Regions from separate parts of the Cupriavidus sp. C1SS-2L genome, predicted to be linked through region 2. Evidence: predicted binding sites of a transcription regulator. Region 2 holds the regulator's gene; each other region holds the start of a gene.
What was found. Region 2 encodes FliA, which starts transcription of late flagellar genes. Its sites were predicted from a motif close to CTAAAGTTTNNNNNNNNNNNGCCGNTA; they were not measured.
Positions count from the first base shown of each region.

Region 1: a site for FliA is predicted at 1,553-1,579, ahead of ACIGJG_RS23450 (FliC/FljB family flagellin). Genes of this name have one in related genera too.
Region 3: a site for FliA is predicted at 5,129-5,155, ahead of kleA (stable inheritance protein KleA). Genes of this name have one in related genera too.

Region 1 is NZ_CP172709.1:1,248,050-1,254,520, reverse strand. It holds gene ACIGJG_RS23460 (methyl-accepting chemotaxis protein) at 1-251, opposite strand, end outside; gene ACIGJG_RS23455 (RNA chaperone Hfq) at 1,134-1,454, shown strand; gene ACIGJG_RS23450 (FliC/FljB family flagellin) at 1,676-2,797, shown strand; gene ACIGJG_RS23445 (flagellar protein FlaG) at 2,931-3,302, shown strand; gene fliD (flagellar filament capping protein FliD) at 3,353-4,768, shown strand; gene fliS (flagellar export chaperone FliS) at 4,790-5,194, shown strand; gene ACIGJG_RS23430 (flagellar protein FliT) at 5,217-5,549, shown strand; gene fliK (flagellar hook-length control protein FliK) at 5,601-6,471, shown strand, end outside.
Region 2 is NZ_CP172709.1:621,319-627,789, reverse strand. It holds gene flhF (flagellar biosynthesis GTPase FlhF) at 1-1,419, shown strand, start outside; gene ACIGJG_RS20635 (MinD/ParA family ATP-binding protein) at 1,431-2,225, shown strand; gene ACIGJG_RS20630 (RNA polymerase sigma factor FliA) at 2,318-3,034, shown strand; gene ACIGJG_RS20625 (flagellar protein FlhE) at 3,067-3,483, shown strand; gene ACIGJG_RS20620 (NAD(P)/FAD-dependent oxidoreductase) at 3,788-5,017, shown strand; gene ACIGJG_RS20615 (flagella synthesis protein FlgN) at 5,030-5,491, opposite strand; gene flgM (flagellar biosynthesis anti-sigma factor FlgM) at 5,499-5,807, opposite strand; gene flgA (flagellar basal body P-ring formation chaperone FlgA) at 5,955-6,471, opposite strand, start outside.
Region 3 is NZ_CP172711.1:2,516-8,986, reverse strand. It holds gene kfrB (IncP plasmid survival protein KfrB) at 1-316, opposite strand, end outside; gene ACIGJG_RS33065 (DNA-binding protein) at 487-1,518, opposite strand; gene ACIGJG_RS33060 (transcriptional repressor gene korB) at 1,697-2,746, opposite strand; gene ACIGJG_RS33055 (ParA family protein) at 2,743-3,507, opposite strand; gene ACIGJG_RS33050 (transcriptional regulator KorA) at 3,504-3,812, opposite strand; gene ACIGJG_RS33045 (DUF2761 domain-containing protein) at 3,919-4,248, opposite strand; gene kleE (KleE stable inheritance protein) at 4,250-4,576, opposite strand; gene kleA (stable inheritance protein KleA) at 4,785-5,021, opposite strand; gene korC (transcriptional repressor KorC) at 5,179-5,436, opposite strand; gene ACIGJG_RS33025 (klcB) at 5,453-6,471, opposite strand, start outside.

The DNA of each region.
Region 1 (6,471 bases), 630 kb from region 2:
TGCTGGACCAGCGCGGGATCTTCGGTCAGGGCCGCGTCACGCACGATCACGCCGATCTCGAGCGCGTCTTGCTTGACATGGCCAAGGTCGATCACCTTGAGCAGGCGACCCTCCACGGTCAGGTGCAAGGATGCGTTCATCCCAGCCAGCGACGTCACGCCAAATACCGCGACGCCAATCAGCAACAGCACCACCAGCATAAAGGCCAGGGACAGGCGGGTCCCTATGCCAAGGTTTCGCAACCAGGCCATCTCACTCCCTCCAAACACTCCGTGATTGATATTTTTGTCATGCGCGCGCGTGGGAGCTGTCACTGGACGTGACTGCTGACAACCGGCGCACGGCTGCCTATCGGCGGTGACCGAACACTTCTTGAAGGGAATTTGGAATTGGCATGGAAAGTGGCCGCATTTCCATGAATGGGCAGGTTGCGGTGTGCCTTTTAATCCTGCCAGGCATCCCGATGGCCCCATGGCGGAGCACCGCAAGGTGCCGCCGGCTCGACGTGAGCCCCAAAAAAAGAAGCCCACGCGCGGGGTGCTCGTAGGCTTTCCAGGACTGCTCAGAGCCAGTTAGCTCTGGTATGAATATAAACGTGCTTACATGAGGTGTAAATCCCGTTTCTATCAGTGAACGCCCTAGTTGAATGCGATGAAATAATCACTTTTATCGCGACGGCATCAGGTTTCGCTCGAATTGGGATCGCACTATGTAAGTGTGCACTTATGTTAATACAAAGGGCATACAAGCGTCCCAGGAATCCGCAGCGCGTCTGTCGGCCGTTGGCCGGCAGACCGCTACCTCAAGAGTGTCGATATTGGCAACGAGCCGTCTAGAGGAAAACCTCTAATTCTCGAAGATGGCCGACTTCTGCTGTGTTTGTAAAAATTTGTTACTCTCGCCGCTGAAGTATTCCCCTTCTCCCCCGACCGCACCGGTCGCCAAAAAGCGCGTCGAACCCCGTGGTCCGCAACACGGCCCCGTCGGCGGCGTGGCGCGCGGGAAGCATTCCCATGCCGGTGCCGAGAGCGAATGTTTCTCCCATTGCGCTGGCCGGGCCATACTGAATATCGGCACCGGTCGGTCGATCGCCACCAGCCGCCAGAACCCCTGCGGGCTCTTCCGGAGTCGATGTGAAGAAGGAAACCAGGCCCCCACGAGACAGCCGGAAACTGCAGCACCAGCAACTCGGCCTCCACGCGGGAAGCCGCATCCCGGTTGTCGTGCTCCTGTGCAACGGCACCCGGCTGCAAGGCGTAGTGCTCGCCCTGGACGACTACCTGCTCTTGCTTGGCAAGGACATGCAGGACACCAGGCCGGTGGTCGTATACAAGCATGCGATTGCCATGATCACGCAGGCCAGCGCCGGCGGCGAAGCCTTGCCCGCCCCCGAAACCGACACCTCGCCGGATTTCGTACCCATCTACATGCCGCGCAAGCGCCGGCGGCGCTGAAGTACGGCCACAACGCGGCCGCGCCAGACACGCTGCAGCCGTCCGCAACGAGCGAGCCGCGGCCATCTCGGCTGTTGCAATCCTGCGAAAAAGTCACTCTAAACCTTTCGCGACACCTGTCGATAACCCAAACAACGGAGGCACTCTACGCCCTGCAAAGCAGGCAGCCAACGTTACGGCAACTGCCGGAATGCCCAAAACTTTGCATACAGGAGTCGTAAATGGCGCAAGTCATTAATACCAATTCGTTGTCTCTGATGACTCAGAACAACCTGAACGCTTCGCAATCGTCGCTGAACACCGCGATCCAACGCCTGTCGTCGGGTCTGCGCATCAACAGCGCCAAGGATGACGCTGCTGGCCAAGCCATTGCGAACCGCTTCACCGCCAACATCCGCGGCCTGACCCAAGCCCAGCGCAACGCCAACGACGGCATCTCGCTGGCGCAAACGACCGAAGGCGCACTGACCGAAGTCAACAACAACCTGCAACGTATCCGTGAACTGAGCGTGCAGGCCGCCAACGGTTCGAACTCGGGCTCCGACCTGGCTTCGGTCCAGGCTGAAATCAAGCAACGCCTGGACGAAATCGACCGCGTTTCGTCGCAGACGCAGTTCAACGGCGTGAAGGTCCTGGCCAGCAACTCGAAGATGGCTGTGCAGGTTGGCGCCAACGACGGCGAAACCATCAGCATCGACCTGAAGCAGATCAACGCCACCACGCTGGGCCTGAACACCCTGAACGTAGCCGGCCCGTCGTCGGCCGGTACCACGACGCCGTACGCCTATAACAGCGCCAACACCGCCACTGGTGAAAATGCTGTGGTCCAGGGCCGCGACAACACCGGCGCCAGCGTCGACGTCGCCGCAGCGGACATGACGTTCACGGATGCGAACGGCGGCACCGCCAACACGCTGGTGCAAGATGACAACGGCCGCTGGTTCGTCCAGAACGGCAGCGATTTCTACGCGGCCACGATCACCGTCAAGGACGCCGCCCAAGGCACGACCACCGCCACCCCGACGGCAACCGTCACGTTTGATTCGAGCAAGCCGCTGTCGGCCGCTACCCAAAACCCGCTGGCTGCCATCGACGCCGCCCTGTCGAAGGTCGACGACCTGCGCAGCTCGCTGGGTGCCGTGCAAAACCGTTTTGACTCGGCCATCGCCAACCTGGGCACGACCGTGACGAACCTGTCGGCTTCGCGCTCGCGCATTCAGGATGCAGACTACGCAACGGAAGTGTCGAACATGACCCGCGCGAACATCCTGCAACAGGCTGGTACCTCGGTTCTGGCGCAAGCCAACCAGACCACTCAAGGCGTGCTGTCGCTGCTGCGTTAATCGCACCTGCGCTGGCAAAAAAGGCTGGGCCGCAAGGCCCGGCCTTTTTGCCGGGAGCGTTTTGCAGGCAGACCACTGCCTGCAAAGCGTTTCTTTCCGATGTTGATTCACGCCAAACCGGATGGAGCAAATCATGGCGTCTCCTTCTTCAGTGACTCCGGTCGCAGTGCGACTTCCTTCCGATGTGCCCGCCAGCACCATTGGCGTCCAGGCACCGACAGGCGTCTCCTTTCCCGTTGTTGGCAATGGCCAGGACGACAGCGGAAAGACTGGCGCGGCGGGTTCGGTGGATACCTCCGCTGCCGTCGGCGAACTGGTCGAGGCACTGAAGTCAACGTCGATCAGCCTGCGCTTCGAGATCGACGAAAGCACGCACCGCGTCATCACCAAGGTGGTCGACAAGGAAACCGGCGAACTGATCCGGCAGATGCCCACCGTAGAGGTACTGCGAATCGCAAGCGCCATCGACAAGCTGCAGGGACTGTTCGTCAGCCAGGCCGTGTAAGCGCGCTCACCATACGAAGTCACGTCAATTGAAGAAGAGGTAAAAACAACATGGCAGCGATCTCCGCCCTTGGCGTCGGCTCGAACCTGGACCTGACCAGCCTGCTCGACCAACTGAAAACCGCCGAGCAGGCACCGCTCGACGCCATCGACAAGCGGGCCACGAGCTTCCAGGCAAAGCTGTCGGCTTTTGGGCAGGTGCAGAGCGTGTTGACTGCATACCAGGCCGCCGCCAAGAAGCTTGGCGACGCCACGACGTTCGGTGCCGTCAAGGCCACGGTGGGCTCGACTGACATCATGTCGGTGACCACGGCATCCAACGCCGTACCGGGCAACTACAGCATTACCGTCAAGACGCTGGCTACCGCGCAATCGCTGGTCAGCGGCCAGATTGCCGATCAGAAGGCTGCCATTGCCGGCACCAGCGGCGAGATCGTCTTCGACTTCGGCGAAGCACTCGCGGCGGATCCGACCGCCACACCGACCAGCACCAAGAAGGTCACGATTGCGAACAACGCCTCGCTGCAGGATATCCGTGACGCCATCAACAAGGCCGGCGTAGGCGTGACCGCCAGCATCATCAATGATGGCAGCAGCACCCCGTATCGCCTGGTGCTGACCTCCGACAAGACCGGCACGCAGGCCACCATGCGCGTGTCGTCGGGCAGTGCGGCGCTGAACAATATCGTCGGCTTCGATCCCTCGGCAACGACGAATGCCATGGAGCAGAAGGTGCCCCCGGCCAATGCCACGCTGAAGGTGAATGGCATCGATATCGTCAGCCAGAGCAATGCCGTGGTCGACGCCGGCCAGGGCCTCACGATGAACCTGACCAAGGAAGGCACCACCTCGCTGACGGTCACGCGTGACTACGATTCGATCAAGTCGTCGATCCAGGCCTTCGTTACCGCGTACAACAATATCCAGACCACGGCGAAGTCGCTCACTGCATTCGATACGTCCAAGCAAAGCTCGTCGCCACTGACCGGCGACGGCACGCTGCGCTCCATCCAGATGCGCCTGCGCTCCATGCTTGGCGGCACCATGCCGGACGGCAACGGCGGTTCTATCTCGCTGGCAGATATTGGCATCAAATTCGACGGCAAGACCGGTACCATGTCGGTTGACGATACCAAGCTGACCAAGGCGCTCAACAACAATCTTGCCGGCGTCACTGCCATGTTCTCGAGCACCACGGGCACCGGCGGCATCGGCAAGCAGGTAAGCGGCTATGTTGACGGCCTGTCGGCCACAAACGGTTCGCTCAAGACCGCGCAGGACGGCATCACCAAGACGCTGAAGGATCTGGAAAAGAACTATAGCGACTCGCAGGATCGTATCAACACAACCATGGACCGCTACAAGGCCCAGTTCACCCAGCTGGACCTGATGGTCAGCCAGATGAATCGCACCAGCAGCTACCTGACGCAGCAGTTCACCGCGCTGAACAACGCATCGAGCAAGTAACCGCCTTAACGAGAGCAAACCATGTTCGCCCGCCAAGCCATCAACGCCTACGCCCAGGTTGGGGTCCAGACCGGCGCCATGAGTGCCAGTCCCATCAAGCTCATCACAATGCTGTATGACGGCGCGCGCGCTGCCATCGCGAGGGCAAAGTTCCATCTGGAGAACGGCGAGATCGTGGCGCGCGGCAATGCCATCTCCAAGGCCATCGACATCGTCGACAACGGCCTGCGCGCCGTGCTGGACCACGAGGCGGGCGGCGAGATCTCCGCCAACCTCGAGTCGCTGTACGAATACATGGTGCGGCGCCTGATGCTGGCCAACCTGCACAGCGATGGCGACATGCTCGACGAAGTCGACCGGCTGCTGGAAAGCCTGGCTTCGGCCTGGGCGCAGATCGACGAGACGTCCCAGCAGGCAGAGCAATAATTTACGCTGCAAGGCTACCGAAATGGCTCAATTCTCTCCCATCGTCACCTGCTACGAGGAAATCCTCGTGCTGTCTGGCCGCATGTTCGAAGCCGCGCAGGCCGCGGACTGGGATACCGTCGCCGAACTGCAGAGCGGCTACCTGGTGCTGGTCGACCGGCTGCGCCAGCTCGACCATGAAGCGTCGCTCTCGGATGCCGAGCGCATGCGCCGCTACCAGTTGCTGGACCGCATCCTGACGTACGACGCGCGTATCCGTGACCTGGCCATGCCCGAACTCCGCCGCATTGGCAGCCTGCTGACCAGCTCGCGCCGCCAGTTCGACCTGTCCGCCGCCTACGGCGCGACGGCGTAACGCTTTGCGCGGCGAGTCCCAAGAGGCCCGCCGCTCGTCTGTCCCGGCAACATGACCGGCATCCATCTTCCTCCCGGACTGAGTTCCGTCCAGACGCTCGATCCGCAACAACTGCGCACGGGCCTGTCCACGCTCGACAAGGTTGCGCTGCTCCAGCCCGTGCTGGACGCATCCGAGTCGGGCGTGCAGAACTCGACCGACCAGGCCATCCGCAACAGCCAGGCCGCCAGGGCTGCCAATGGCCAACCGGGCCAGGCCACGCTGCTACCCGGCGCTTCCACGCGCGAGTCGCTGAGCTTTGCCGCGCGCGCCATCCTGACGCTGATGGACGGCACGCCTGCGCAGCCACTGCGCTCGGCTGGCCCCTTGCTTCCCGCTCCGCCGACGACCGGCAACACGGCAACCGTGGCGACGGCGCTGGCCAATATGGTGGATGAGAGCGGACTGTTCTACGAATCGCACCTGGCGCAATGGGTTGCGGGTGCGCGGCCACTGGCCAGCATCCTGCAACAGCCGCAAGCCCCGCTCGGCCAGCCGCTGCTGCCCAGTGCGCCCTTCGCGCCGCCGGGTGCGAAAGCCGGGCCCGAGGCGCCGATGCTGACGTACAGCGGCCCGTCAGGTTCCAACAGCTCCACGGCCGCCGATGTGCCACGCGCAGCTGGCCCGGTCCCCATCCCTGCCTCGCAGTTGCTTGCCGAAGCGCTGGCAGCGCCAGGCAACCCGCGTGTCGCCCACAACCACGCGCCGTTCGAACAAGGCGTACGCCAGGGCATGGGCTCGCATGCGTCTTACAGCAGAGAGGCATCGCCGGATGGCATGCCGTCCCGGCCTTCCGCTGGCTCGGTCGCCACGCAGGCCTACCAGGCCACGGCCGACGCGGGGCGCGCCCCGGAGCAAGCCGCCGCGCCACGCCACAGCGTGC
Region 2 (6,471 bases):
GGCTCCGTGCTCGACGTCGTGATTCGCCATCGCTTGCCGGTGTTCTACGTGTCCACCGGACAGCGTGTGCCGGAACACCTCGAGCTTGCGCAAGGCGCCTCGCTGGTCGAGCGTGCGTTCCTGACGCCGCGCCGTGGTTCGGTGTTTGCCGATGCAGATGCTGCACGGCGCCAGGCCGGCACCCTCGACGAAGCGCCGGGCCGCCAGGGCGGCGCCGACGATGTGCTGCGGTCGCTGACCGACAGCGCGGACGCGCTGGGCCAGTGCGTGAATGAACTCAATGCCGCGCAGCATGGCTTCGACCTGGCGCGCCAGCTCTGGCAGCAGCGCACGGCTGATACGCCCGCACTGCGGCCGATGGCGCAGCAGGTGCGCGAAGCGGTTTGCCGCGACGTGAACCGCGAATGCGACCACTTCGTGCTGTCGCTGACGGCCACGCTGCAGGTGCCAGTACCGGGACGCCGTGCGCCGCAGTCGATGCTGCATACGCTGTGGCTGGGCGACCGCACCGGCATGCCGGTGGCGGCCACGGTTACGCCTGCCGGACGTGCTGGCCAGGCCATGGGCGAAGCCGACGCCGAGGTCGCCACGCTGCGCGCCACCCTTGGCGCGGCGCGGCCCGTCGTGCATATGCTGGATGCGCTACCGGCCGGGGCCACGCTGGCGCGCTGGCAGCAATCCGGCGAGCGCTGGGTCGCTGCCACACGCAAGACGGCGCGCGTGATCAGCGGCGGCGCGGCGTGGAAGCTTGATGCACTGGCCGAAACGCTGACGTTCCACGCCATGGGCGAGTTCACCGTGCGTGGCCGCGAGGCCGTGCAGTGGCTCGCCACGGCGGATGTCCGTGTGCCGGAAGGCCCCGTGCGTGGCCGCGGTGCACCGGAAGGCGGCATCGACGCGAAACTCGTGATTGCAAGAATGGTCGACCACGCTTCGGGCGAACTGTTCGATACGCGCTACCTGCTGTGCGACCCGCAGCTGTCAGGCCAGGCCGCGCACACGGCACGCTGGGCGCTGTGGGCCGACAACGCGGATGCGCAGTTCCGCACGCTGCGCCATGCGCTCGATCATTTCGCTCAGGATGGCGAAAGCGCCGCTGGCGGCAGCGTGGCCGCGCTTCAGCTCGGTCTGACGGTGCTGCGCCTCGAACACGCGCCCACGGCTACTGCCCCGGCCTTCCTGGCCCGCCTTGCCGGCCGCACGGCTGCGAGACAGCCCGGCGGCGCATCGGTGCCGGGATCAGTGCTGAATGAAGGCATGGGGCGCCTGCTGGCTTTGCTCGATGTACTCGAAAACTATCCGGGCCGCCCGGTCGTTGACGCCGCCGAGGCCGACGCGCCTGCGGAGCCGGACGTGCAAGCGCAATCGAATGTGGTGGTGGGACTTCCCCAACTCATGGCGCCGGGAGTCGTGTCGTGAGCGCGCTCGCAATGGACCAGGCCGAAAGCCTGCGACGCATGCTGGCGCCGCGTGTCACGCGCCGCATTGCGGTGGTGGCCAGCGAACGCGGTGCCGGTGCGACGACGATCGCATTGGGCCTGTCGCATGCGCTGGCGATGCAGGGCGAACGCGTGCTGCTCGCCGATGAGGACAACGCGGGCCATGCCGTGCGCCTGTCGGGGGCCGACCCAGCCGGCACGCTTGCCGACGTGCAGGCTGGCCGCATGACGCTGGAGACCGCACTCGGTGCGCGTCCGGCCAGTGCCGTCGCGGTGCTGCCGGCTGGCAAGGCAACGCAGCAAGGTGCGCCATCGGCGGATCCACTGTCGGGTTTTCGCACGGTGCTGGTCGATGCCGCTAGGGACGGCGACGGTGCGCTCTCACCGTTGGCGGGGGCCGCACACAATGTGCTCGTGGTGATGCGGCCGGAACTGGCGTCTATTACCGCGGCATATGCCTGCATCAAGCGGCTGCACCATCTGTACGCTTGCCGGCATTTCCATCTGGTGGTCAACATGGCGGCCAATGAGGCCACCGTTCAGGCGATCACAGGGAACCTGGCGCGCACAGGACGGCAGTACCTGGGCGTCGAGATCGGCTGTGCCGGCTGGTTGCCGGCGGACACGCTGGTCACGCGCAGCGTGGAGCTCGGACGGTGCGTGGTGGAAGCCTACCCCGCAGCGCCCGCGACGACCGGATTGCGCCGCATTGCCAGCGGCATCGGCGCATGGCCATTGCGTGCCGAGCCGGCTGCATCGGCTGCGCACGCTGCCGTGGCGGCCTGATGCCGTGACTATTCGAAACTGACGAAGACCCTGAGCCGCCGGCCCGCAAAAACGGGCAGGTTCTGCAAGCAAGCATTCACGAGAATTCCACCATGTACACGATCCAGGGAAAGCTCGAACAGGCCGATGTGGTCAAGACCCACGCGCAGCTCGTGCGCCGCATCGCATTGCAACTGGCGGCCAAGCTGCCGGCCAGCGTGCAGATCGACGACCTGATCCAGGCCGGCATGATCGGCCTGCTCGACGCGGCCAAGCGCTATGAGGACACCCATGGCGCGCGGTTCGAAACCTACGCCAGCCAGCGTATCCGCGGCGCCATGCTCGACGAGGTGCGCGCCAACGACTGGCAGTCGCGCAGCCTGCGGCAGTTCACGCGCCGTATCGAACGCACGCAGCGCGGCCTCGAGCAGAAGCTTGGCCGTGCACCGCTGGATTCGGAGGTTGCGCAGGAACTGGAAATGCCGCTGGACGAATACCAGACCTTGCTCAACGAGGTCTATGGCTGCCAGCTGCTGCACTATGAAGATTTCGAGCGCTCCGGGGAAGAGGACTTCCTCGATCGCCACCTTGGCGGCAGCGAAGACGGCAACCCGCTCACGCAGCTGATGGAAAACGGCATGCGCGCAGCCCTGATCCGCGCCATCGAGCGCCTGCCCGAGCGCGAAAAGCTGGTGCTTTCACTGTGCTATGACCAGGAACTCAACCTGCGCGAAATCGGCGCCGTGCTCGACGTGACCGAATCGCGCGTGTGCCAGATCCGCGGGCAAGCCATTACGCGCCTGCGCAACCAACTGCGCGGGCTGCTCTGATGCGCGGGCGGCACGGCTCAGGTCAGGTTGCCATGCATGCCATCGCGGCGCTGCTTGCTGCGATGGCGACGATTACGTGGGCCGCGCCCGATGACGGCACGAACCACAGCTGGAGCGCATCGGTCAACGGCCCGGCGCTGTATGGCCGCGGGCTGCGTACCGTGTCCCGCCCGATCCTGCCGAGCGGCAACCTGCCGCAGTCGGAGGGCGTCATTACCTCGGTGCGCTGGCGCTACAGTTTTGCCGCGACGCCGCCCACGGATCTGCAGGCCTATCTCTGCAACGACACGCGCTGCGTGCTGCTGCCACAGGCCGAAGGCAAGACCGACGCCTTCGACGGTGATGATGCAACCCAGGGTTTTGTGTTTGCGTTTCGGCTGCCGGGGCAGGGCCCGGTGGCGCCGGTGCTGCAGGGCAAGAGCAATCAGGTGGTTGTGGGGTTCCGATAAGACGCTCAATCCCTCTGACCACGGCCGGGCGTACCGGCCCGGCGATGTGATGCAACCGCCGAGCAACAACCGGCATCGCAATCTCCGCCGGCGCGCACACCGAATGTCCGGTTTCCACGCTGCCAATCCTTCGGTAGCATGTGCCCATGCTGTTCCCTGACAGTTTTCGCGGTTTTCTGTAGCCAATCCCTTCCGTAGCGGTTCCGCCGGATCCTGCAGGACGCGATATCCTGCCGGGAGGGCCGGCTTTATCACTGGTTTGGGCGAAAGCGTTGGCGATACGCCAGGCGTGTTGGAGGTTGGAATGGAAGATCAATTCGCAGACGTGCTGATCATCGGCGCGGGGCCAGCAGGTTCTGTTGCGGCGGGTTTGCTGCGTCGTCGTGGTATTGGTGTGCTGGTGCTCGAGAAGGAGACGTTTCCGCGCTTTTCAATCGGCGAAAGCCTGCTGCCGCAGAGCATGGAGTACATTGAAGCGGCCGGCATGCTGCGGGCAGTGGTAGAGGCTGGCTTCCAATACAAGAACGGTGCCGCGTTTGCGCGTGGAGATCGCTATGTCGATTTCGACTTCCGCGATAAGTTCTCGGCGGGCTGGGGTACGACGTACCAGGTCCAGCGCGCGGATTTCGATCATGTGCTGATACGCGAAGCGGAGAAGCAAGGTGCCGAAGTCCGCTTCCGGCATCTGGTGACGGGCGTCGACGTGTCAGGTGCGCGACCGGTTGTGACCGTGCTCGACCCTGATGGCAACAGCTATCGCGTCACCAGCCGTTTCCTGCTGGATGCATCGGGGTTCGGACGGATCCTGCCGCGCCTGCTGCAGCTCGAGTCGCCATCCGGGTTTCCCGTGCGCAGCGCCATCTTCACGCATGTCGAAGACCGGGTGATGCCGGGTACCTTCGATCGCAACAAGATTCGTATTGGCATTCATCCGCAGCACGTGGATGTCTGGTACTGGACAATTCCGTTTTCGAACGGACGTTGTTCGCTGGGCGTCGTTGCCGAAAAGGCATTCCTTGATGGCTATGCCGGTAACGACACCGAACGGCTGCAGGCGCTGGTGAACGAGGATCCCGCTCTTGCCGGCCTGCTGGCCCATGCCGTGTGGGATACCCCCGCGCGACATATTGCGGGCTATGCGGCTAACGTGAAGTCGCTCTGGGGTAACGGCTACGCGCTGCTTGGCAACGCGGGCGAATTCCTGGATCCGGTCTTTTCCTCAGGCGTGACGATCGCATTCAAGTCAGCCAGTCTGGCCGCCGATTGCATCGCGCGTGAATTCGCGGGCGAATCGGTGAATTGGGAAGCCGACTATGCGCAGATACTGAAGTCCGGCGTCGATTGCTTCCGCGCATTTGTTGATGCGTGGTACGCCGGAGGTTTCCAGAAGCTGGTCTTTCATCCCAACGCCACACCGGAGATCCGCCGCATGATCTCGGCCATCCTGGCCGGCTACGCGTGGGACCGTTCCAATCCGTTTGTCCGGGACCCGCAGCGCGGTCTCAACGTGCTCGAACAGTATTGCGACGATTGAACGCAGGCGGCTTCAGCCGCTGGCCAGGCTGACGCCGCCCGCACCGGCCGATGCCTTGCCGTTCTTGCCGTAAAGCCCGGAGTCGCCGCCGCTGTGCTGGCGCAGCACATTGATCGCTTCGCGCGTGTGGTCCAGGTGCGCAGCGACGATGGCGCCGTTGAGCTGGTTGTTGTCGCGCGCGGCGCGTGCGGCAAAGATCAGCTTGCGCCAGGCATCGCCCACGGCGGGATCGATATTGCGGCCGAGCAACTGGCCCTGCGGGCCCGGGCGCAGGCCCAGCGCGCCCATCTGTGCTTCGCGCGCAGCTACCTGGCGAGAGAGCGCCTGACCCAGTTCCACCTTGCGCGTGAGCAGTCCGCTCAGGGACTGGAAGTCTCCGCCCTTGAGGGCGTCGCGCTCTTCGGTGAGCAGTTGGCCAAACGCCGTGACGGCTTCGGCTTCTTTCTGCAGGCTCTGGATCAGGGGCTGGCTCATGGCTGTTTCAGTGGATGTCGCCCTGGCTCAGTTCGCGCAAGGTGGCGAGCAGGCCGTCGGCAATCTTGCCCGGGTCGATCTTGATCCGGCCTTCGGCGATGGCCTGGCGGATCTCTTCGACCTTGGCGGTGTCGATGTCGTCGTCGGTTTCGTTGGCCAGGCGGCTGCCGATTTCGCGGACCTGCGAGGCCAGGGGGCTTACGCTCACGCCGCTCGTGGTGGCGACGGGGGCACTCTGTCCCGCCTGCGGCCGGACAGTGCTGTCCGCAGCCGGGGCGTCGGCCGGCCTGGACGAGGTGGAATGGTTGATCTTCACGGGCGTTCCTTGCTGGGTTCCACTGTCATTACGGACGCCTTGGCGAAATCTTTAGGAAAATCTCGCCCCGACGGCAGGACTGGCACGCATTGTCGCATGGTCGCCGATCCTGCATTCCAGTGTCCCATGAGGCACTTTTGTCGGACGTTATTGCAGCACGACGGTGTCGCCGCTGCGCACTAGGCCGCTCACTACCTGCCCGTTGCGCAGGCGGATCTGCACCGAGTTGCCGATGGCGGCATCGGCGAGCACCTTGCCCTCGCTGGTGATCTGGAAGGCGTCGCCTTCCACCGCGACGGTCACGGTCTGGCCGGAGCGTACGGCGATCGATTTCTTCAGCAGATCGGTGCGCATGGGCGAGCCCGCTGCGACGCGGTTGGCCGTGACTGCGCCCACGACCTGAGACGGGTCGGTAATCACGGCCTTGGGCAGCGTGGACAGGTCGCCCTGCCGCACTTCAAGGTCGGCCGGCGTCACCGGCTCGCCCGGGCCGAGCGCGCGCACGGCCACGTAGTAGTCCGACAGCACGGACACGCGTGCCTGCATATAGCGGATCCACGGCCGCTCGCCGCCGCAGCGCACGCCGACCGAAATGCGGCCCCATGGCGAAGCGCCCGGAGGCAGGAACGGATCGGGCGACACGCATTCCGGAGCGCGGCCACCT
Region 3 (6,471 bases), on a different replicon from region 2:
CCTCTGCGGCGACTGCCGCCTTGCCCTGGGCGTTGTAGCTGATGCTCTTTGCGCTCCCAATTTCAGGTACTTTATCGAAATCTGACCGAGCGTGCATGACAAAGTTCTTGCCGATCTGCTGGTACACGTTGGTGGCGTCGGCATGAACGATCACGCCGGCGTGGGTCTGCTTCTTGTCGGCCGCTTGGGCCGTGTACAGGTTGTAGATGCCGGGCTTCAACGCGCCCGCCTTGTCTACTTTCTGATTCGTCCAAGCGCCGTCCTTTTCGGCCTGAACGATGCGTTGACCGTTCATGACCAAGAGGCGTTCTTTCATCGGGCACTCCTATGGTTGCCGTAGTTCTCAAAAGGGTGATGGTGGCCCCATGCAAGCCGCGCTCCAACAAAAAAGCCGACCTCGGCAAAGCGAGGCCGGCTCTTCCCAGCGGCCGGGTTGTGCGTTTTGTCAGGGTTCCAGGGTAATTTTAAGGAAAACCAACCGATTTATCAGGTCTTTTTGCGTCCGCCGCTGGTCGGATCGGCCGCCCGGCCTTGCGCCATGACGGTTTCCAGGGCCTCCAGCCGGCCGCGAAGCCCGGCCGCTTCCTCGCGGGCCTGGGCAGCGTCGCGCTTCGCCTGGTCGCGCTCGCCCTGGGCGGCGGTCAGCCGCTCGGCCTGGCGGTGTGCCTCGGCCGCCATCGCCTTGCGCTGCTCCTGGTGGGCCTGCTCGGCCGCCTCGGCCTTGGCCTGCACCTTCACCAGCTCCGCGCGCACCTGGTCGCGCTCGGCGGCGGCCGCCTCGGTGGCCTTCCGCTGCTCGGCCTGAGCGGCGCGCGCCTGGTCGGTCGCCTGGTTCGCCCGCTCCAGGTCGGCACGCAGCTCGCCGGCGCGGCGCTCGATCTCGGCGGTACGGCTGTTCGCGGCCGCGAGGTCGGCCCGCAGGGCCTCCACCTGGTCGGCGCTGGCCGTGGCCCTCTCCTGGGCCTTGTCGCGCTCTGCGCGCGCCTGGCGGGCTTCCTGATGGGCGTGATCCAGCTCCGTGCGCAGCTCGCCGGCCCTGGCCTCGGCCGTGGCCGCGCGCTCGCTGGTCGCCGCGAGCTTGCCGCGCAGCTCGTCGGCCTCGCCCTTGGCGGCCGCCTCGACGGCCTCCAGGGCCGCGATGCGGGCCTTGGCCTCGTCCAGCTCGCCGGTGAGCTGGTCGGCCAGCTCTGCGGCTTCCTGGCGCGCTGCTTCCGTCTCCTGGCGCACGGCCTCCAGCGCCTCGCGCTCGGCGGCCAGGCGGTTGTTCGCCATTTCCAGCGCCACGGCCCACAAGTCGCCGCCCAGCTCGGCCAGCTTGTCAGTGATCGCCTGCGGTGCCGGCTCGCGGATCGGGGCGGCCTGGCTGGCCTTGCGTGCGCGCCACTCGTTCATCGCCTCGCTGATGGTGGTGAAGCTGCCGCTGCCGAGCTGCTTGCGCACGTTCGCCAGCGTGGGGTTCTGGCCGGCCGCGTCCAGTTCGTCGGCCACCGCAAATATCTGCTCCTTCGAGATCGCCATGTCGGGCCTCCTTTGGCCGGTTGTATGTTGTAGCGTGAAGCATACTACAACATACAACACTACGCAAGCGGTTTAGCTGAACTTTTTTTAGCGGCTAAAACGCGGGCAAAAAAAGCCCCGCTCGATGGCGGGGCGATGGGTGGGGGTCGGTGGTCGGCGATGCCCGGCGCTGGGCGTGTCAGCCCTCCAGCAGCGCGACAAGCTGCACGGTGCCAAGGTCGGCCTCGAACTCCTGGCCGTCATCCTCGTATTTGAGCCAGGCCCAGCCCTCGGCCGGGGGCCGGCGGTTGAGGATCAGCCGTGCCGGCCGGTCGTCGTGCTTGACCTGGATGATGGCCTTCTTGAGCTTGTCGGGGTCGGCCTCCTTCGGCTCCTTCTTCCCCTTGGCGTCATCATCCTGCGGCCCCTGCTCGCCGTCGCCGGCCTCGGCGTCGGTCTTGCCGGTCAGCGCATCGACGGTGTTGGGATCACGGTCGCCGTCCTCGTGACTGCGCTTGTCCTCCAGGAACTCGCGCAGCAGCTTCACCGAGCCGCGCGTCAGCTCCTGGCTGTCGTCGGCCAGCCAGGCGGCCACCTCGTCGGGGTTCTTCTTGTAGGCCGTCACCAGCTCGTTGATGACAGTCACGTCCTTGCCCCGGCCGCTATTGAACGCCTCGGCAATGGGTTCGGGCAAGTCCAGCAGCGTGACGTGCTGCGTGACGAAGGCCGGCGACTTGCCGATCTCCTTGGCGATCTCGCCCTTCTTCTTGCCCTTCGCCAGCTCGCGGCCGATGAAGTCGGCGATCTCACGCGCCGTCAGCTCGTTGCGTTGCAGGTTCTCGATAACCTGGTCGGCCTCGTTGTAGTCGTTGTCGATGAAGGCCGGGATCGTGGTCTTGTGCGCCCACTTCGAGCCGCGATAGCGCCGCGCGCCGTGGTTGATGAGGTAGCGCCCCGGTGCGTCCGGGTTCTCGCGCACGCTGATGGGCGACTTCACGCCGCGCGCTTTGATCGTCTCGCCGATCTCCGCGATGCTCTCCGGCGAGAAGCCGGGGTTGTCGGCCGTGCGCGGCTGGTGCGGGTCTTCGTCGATCAGGTCAAGCGGCAGCTCCTGCGGGCCTGCGCCGCCGGCGTTGGCCGCCGGCTGCTCGTTCAGCAGGCCGGCCAGGTCGCCCAGCCCGTCCAGGCCCAGCCCGGACGATTGCGGCTTGTCCTGCTCCTTCTTCTTGGCGTTGGTCTTGGCGCTCATTGCGCGATCTCCATCTTCGTGAACACGTAATCCGCCAGCGCACGCACCTCCTGGGTGGCCTTCCGCGCGGCGGTCTTCTTGATCTTCCACACCGGCATCTGCTCGCCCAGCGCCTCGGCGATGCTGTCACGCGCGCCGATGCTGAACGGCAAGATGAGCTGCGGGTATGCCTGCTGCAACGTCGCCAGGTTGTTGACGTGGCGCGGCTTCCGCGCGTCCACCTTGTTCGGCACCATGCCGAGGAAGCGCAGCTTGGGGTTCTGCTTGCGCAGGTTGCTGATGACCGCGACCATCTTCTTCATGCCCTGCAAGCTGTACGCCTCCATTTCGATGGGCGACAGCATGTAGTCGGCCGTCAGCACGGCCGCCGTCATGGCGACGCCAAGGGAGGGGGCCGTGTCGATCAGGCACACGTCGAAGAACTCGCCCAGCGCGGCCACACTGGCCCGCAGCGCGGCGGCCGCCTGGGAAAGCTCCATCTTGTCCAGGTTCGCCAGGTTGGCGTCTGCCGCGATCAGCGCCAGGCCGTCATCCTCCCGGTCAGCGAACCAGGCGCGCAGCTCGTCGCCGCCGGCGGTGAACATGCGACTGGCGGGATAGCCCGAGTCGTGGCCGGCCAGCGTCCAGCTCGCATTGCCCTGGGTGTCCAGGTCGATCACTGCAACCCGAAGGCCGCGCTCCTGGAAGTCGAACGCCAGGTGGCAGGTTGCGAACGTCTTGCCTTGACCGCCTTTCTGAATTGCCGTGACCAGTGTTTTCATGAGTTGGGTTCCTGTTTCCTCTTTCCCTTGGCGTCGGCTTCCCAACGCTTGACGATGAACGCTTGATGCTCCGGCAGTACCGCCGTCACCCGCTCGAAGCCCTGCGGGAGCACTTCCCCCGCCACTGCCCACACGCGGCTGACCGCTTGCGATACCGCCCCCTTGGTCAGCCCCAGCGAGGCCACAAACTCGGCCTGGGGCCTTCCATCGACCAGCACGCCGCGCGCTATGTCGATGGTCTGTTGCCCGATCTCCAGGCCCTTGATCGCCGCCTGGAATTGGGCTTCGGTTAGCCGTTTCTTCATGGAGAACACCCATATAAACTCCACACCCGGTTGTTGAACAAAAGGCGGTGCCAGCCGCCGACCATGTGCAGAAGTTTAGCTAAACTCGCCGCCCGCGTCAAGCGTTTTAGCGGCTAAAAATGGGCGCGTGATCTTCTTTCTTGGCGTTCAACCTGGCCGCGTCAGCGGCACTCATGAAGAACGTCATCAGCGGGCCGACCGTGCGGCTCGAACCGTTGGCAAAGCACACGTCGAACTGACCGCCGGCGGTGTGCGGATCGACGCCTTCCACCAGTCGCCAGGGGTCAAGGCCCCATTCCTCGGATTGCGCGCTGTACCAATAGGCCGGCGCATCGCCGTTCAAGTCGCTGGCCGCGTACTCGCGCACCAGGACGGCCACCCGGCCGGTGTTCGGCTCCACGAATCCCGGCGGGTAGGGTAGGGTCTGTTTTTTCATGTCAAAGCCCCTTCGGCTTGTAGATCGAAACGAAGTAGGTGATCGCGGTCAGCACCGCGAAGTACGCCAGGAACGACCAACCGGCATACACGCCAGGCGTGTTCCAGTGGTAGAGCATCCGCACGAACTGGAAGAAGGTGGCAATCGACAGCACCCACTTGAGGATCGGCCAGACCAGCACGGTCGCCACCCATACGAACTTGACCAGGCCGGCCAGCAGGCCAGCACCGGGGGCCTTGTTGGGGGCAGCAGACGCGGCGGCAGGCTCCACCGGCGCGGGCGCGGCGGGCTGCTCGATCTCCTTGGGGAACTTGATGATGTTGGACATAGCTTGACCCTCCACGCGCTTACGTGTTGAATGCTGGGTGCTCCCACTCGGAAGCATGGTTACGGTGTGCCAGCACCAGGCCAAGCGCCCCGGATCACTCCGGGGCGTTCCTCCACCTGGGGCCGCCCTTGATCTTGCCTCGGCTCACGCAATACTCCTTCTTGGCGTCCTCGATAGGCCCGGCCGTTGCCGACCGGGCCATGTGCTCTTACCAGCCGGCCCGGCGCTTGGCCTGCTCGACGGCTTCCATCGACCAATGGCCCTTGGCCTGCCCCTCCAGGGAGCATCCGGCGAAGTACGCCTTGCCGCGCAGTTCCTCGGCTTTGCACACCAGCTCGGCCGCCTCGGCCATCATGGCCGCGATCTCGTCACGGCGGGCCGGGAAGTCGGTCGCTGCCGCGCCCTCCAGCTCGTCAATCCAGGGCATAATCTTGTTGTCGCTCATCGGACTTTCTCCGGTAGTTGACCTGGGCAATGTGCCCGGCCTTCAAGTGCTATATTAGGGCAAAATGCCCTAACCTGTCAAGCACTTTAGCTAAACTTTTTTCGCTTTACCGGAATCCGAAGGCTAAACTTTAGCCGCTAAAACCTTTCCCTTGGCGTCAATCCTCTTTCCAGATCACGCCCAGCCCGGCCTGGTCGCACAGGATCGCCCATGCCGCATAGGGAATCGGGGTGTCCTCGCCGATCCAGCGGCGGATCGTGCGGTCGCCCTTCGCGCCCAGCCCCAGCGCCTTCGCGGCCTTGCTGCCGCTGAACCCGGCCAGGCGCAGCACCTCTCGGACTTCCTCGCCGGTCGGTTGCGCCCAGCGTTCGGCCGGCTTCAAGCACTCCAGCCGGATATTGGCGTCGTTCGTCATTCGTTCGTTCTCCTGGTCAAGTGATAAGCCGCAACTGGTCGAAGCCGTAGATCGACTGGATGCAGCTCGGGTCTGAATCGACCACGCGCCGGCCTGCGCGATTGGTCTTGTACGTTACCGGCCTGTCGTCGTGCGCCCACACCTGGCGGGTGTCGGGATGCACCTTCACGATGATGATGCGCTTGCCGATGTAGCGGTCGAAAACCGGGTGATGGACGCTCACGATCTCGCACCGCTGGCCGGGCTTGAACTCCACCAGGTCGGCCGGGCCTCCATCGCCATTCCTGGCGATGCTGCAGGTTGCCGCGCTCGCTCGCGGCATCGTTGTTTCCGGCGATACAGGCCCGCCCTCGCCCGGCTCGGCATCGTCGGCTTTGACGATGCTGCAGGTCATCGTCGTTTCTGGCGATGCGGGATCTCGCTCCGGGCCTGCGCCGGTGATTTTTCCCTTGGCGTCCAACCCGGCGGCCCTGGCCGCCTTGATCCTGGTCGCGGCCTCGGCCGCCCAGCGCCTGGCGATGAAGGCCCGATGCGAGGGCAGCACCACATCGACCAGGACGAACCCCGGCGGCACCAGGACGGTCGCCGGTGCGCGCCGCGCCGGCGGCTCCAAGCCGGCCAGCCAAGCGGGCAGGGGAGCATCGGCCAGGCGGTCGCGGTAGCTGGCCTCGACCATCACCGGGCGCTTCTTCTCGGCTCGCTGCGCAGCCAGGATGCCGCGCGCAACCTCGTCCACCGTCATGCAGCCCTGCGCCGTGTCGAAGTGCGAGCGGTAGCCCGTTTCGGAGATAAACGGCCTGTCCAGGTCGATGACGTGGAACTGGAAGTGGGCACCCAGCGGCCCGCCGTAGCCGGCCTCGTACTCCACCAGGGCGCGCATGTCGCCATCCGCGACCAGGAACTGGCCGCGCTGGCCCCACAAGGGCACGTCGCCAGGCACCGCCGCGCAATGGCGCTCGATGACCTGGCCGGGCGCGTCGTGGTCGGCCATGCTGCCCACGTGCGTTCCGCCGTTCATCTTCCAGATGACGGCCT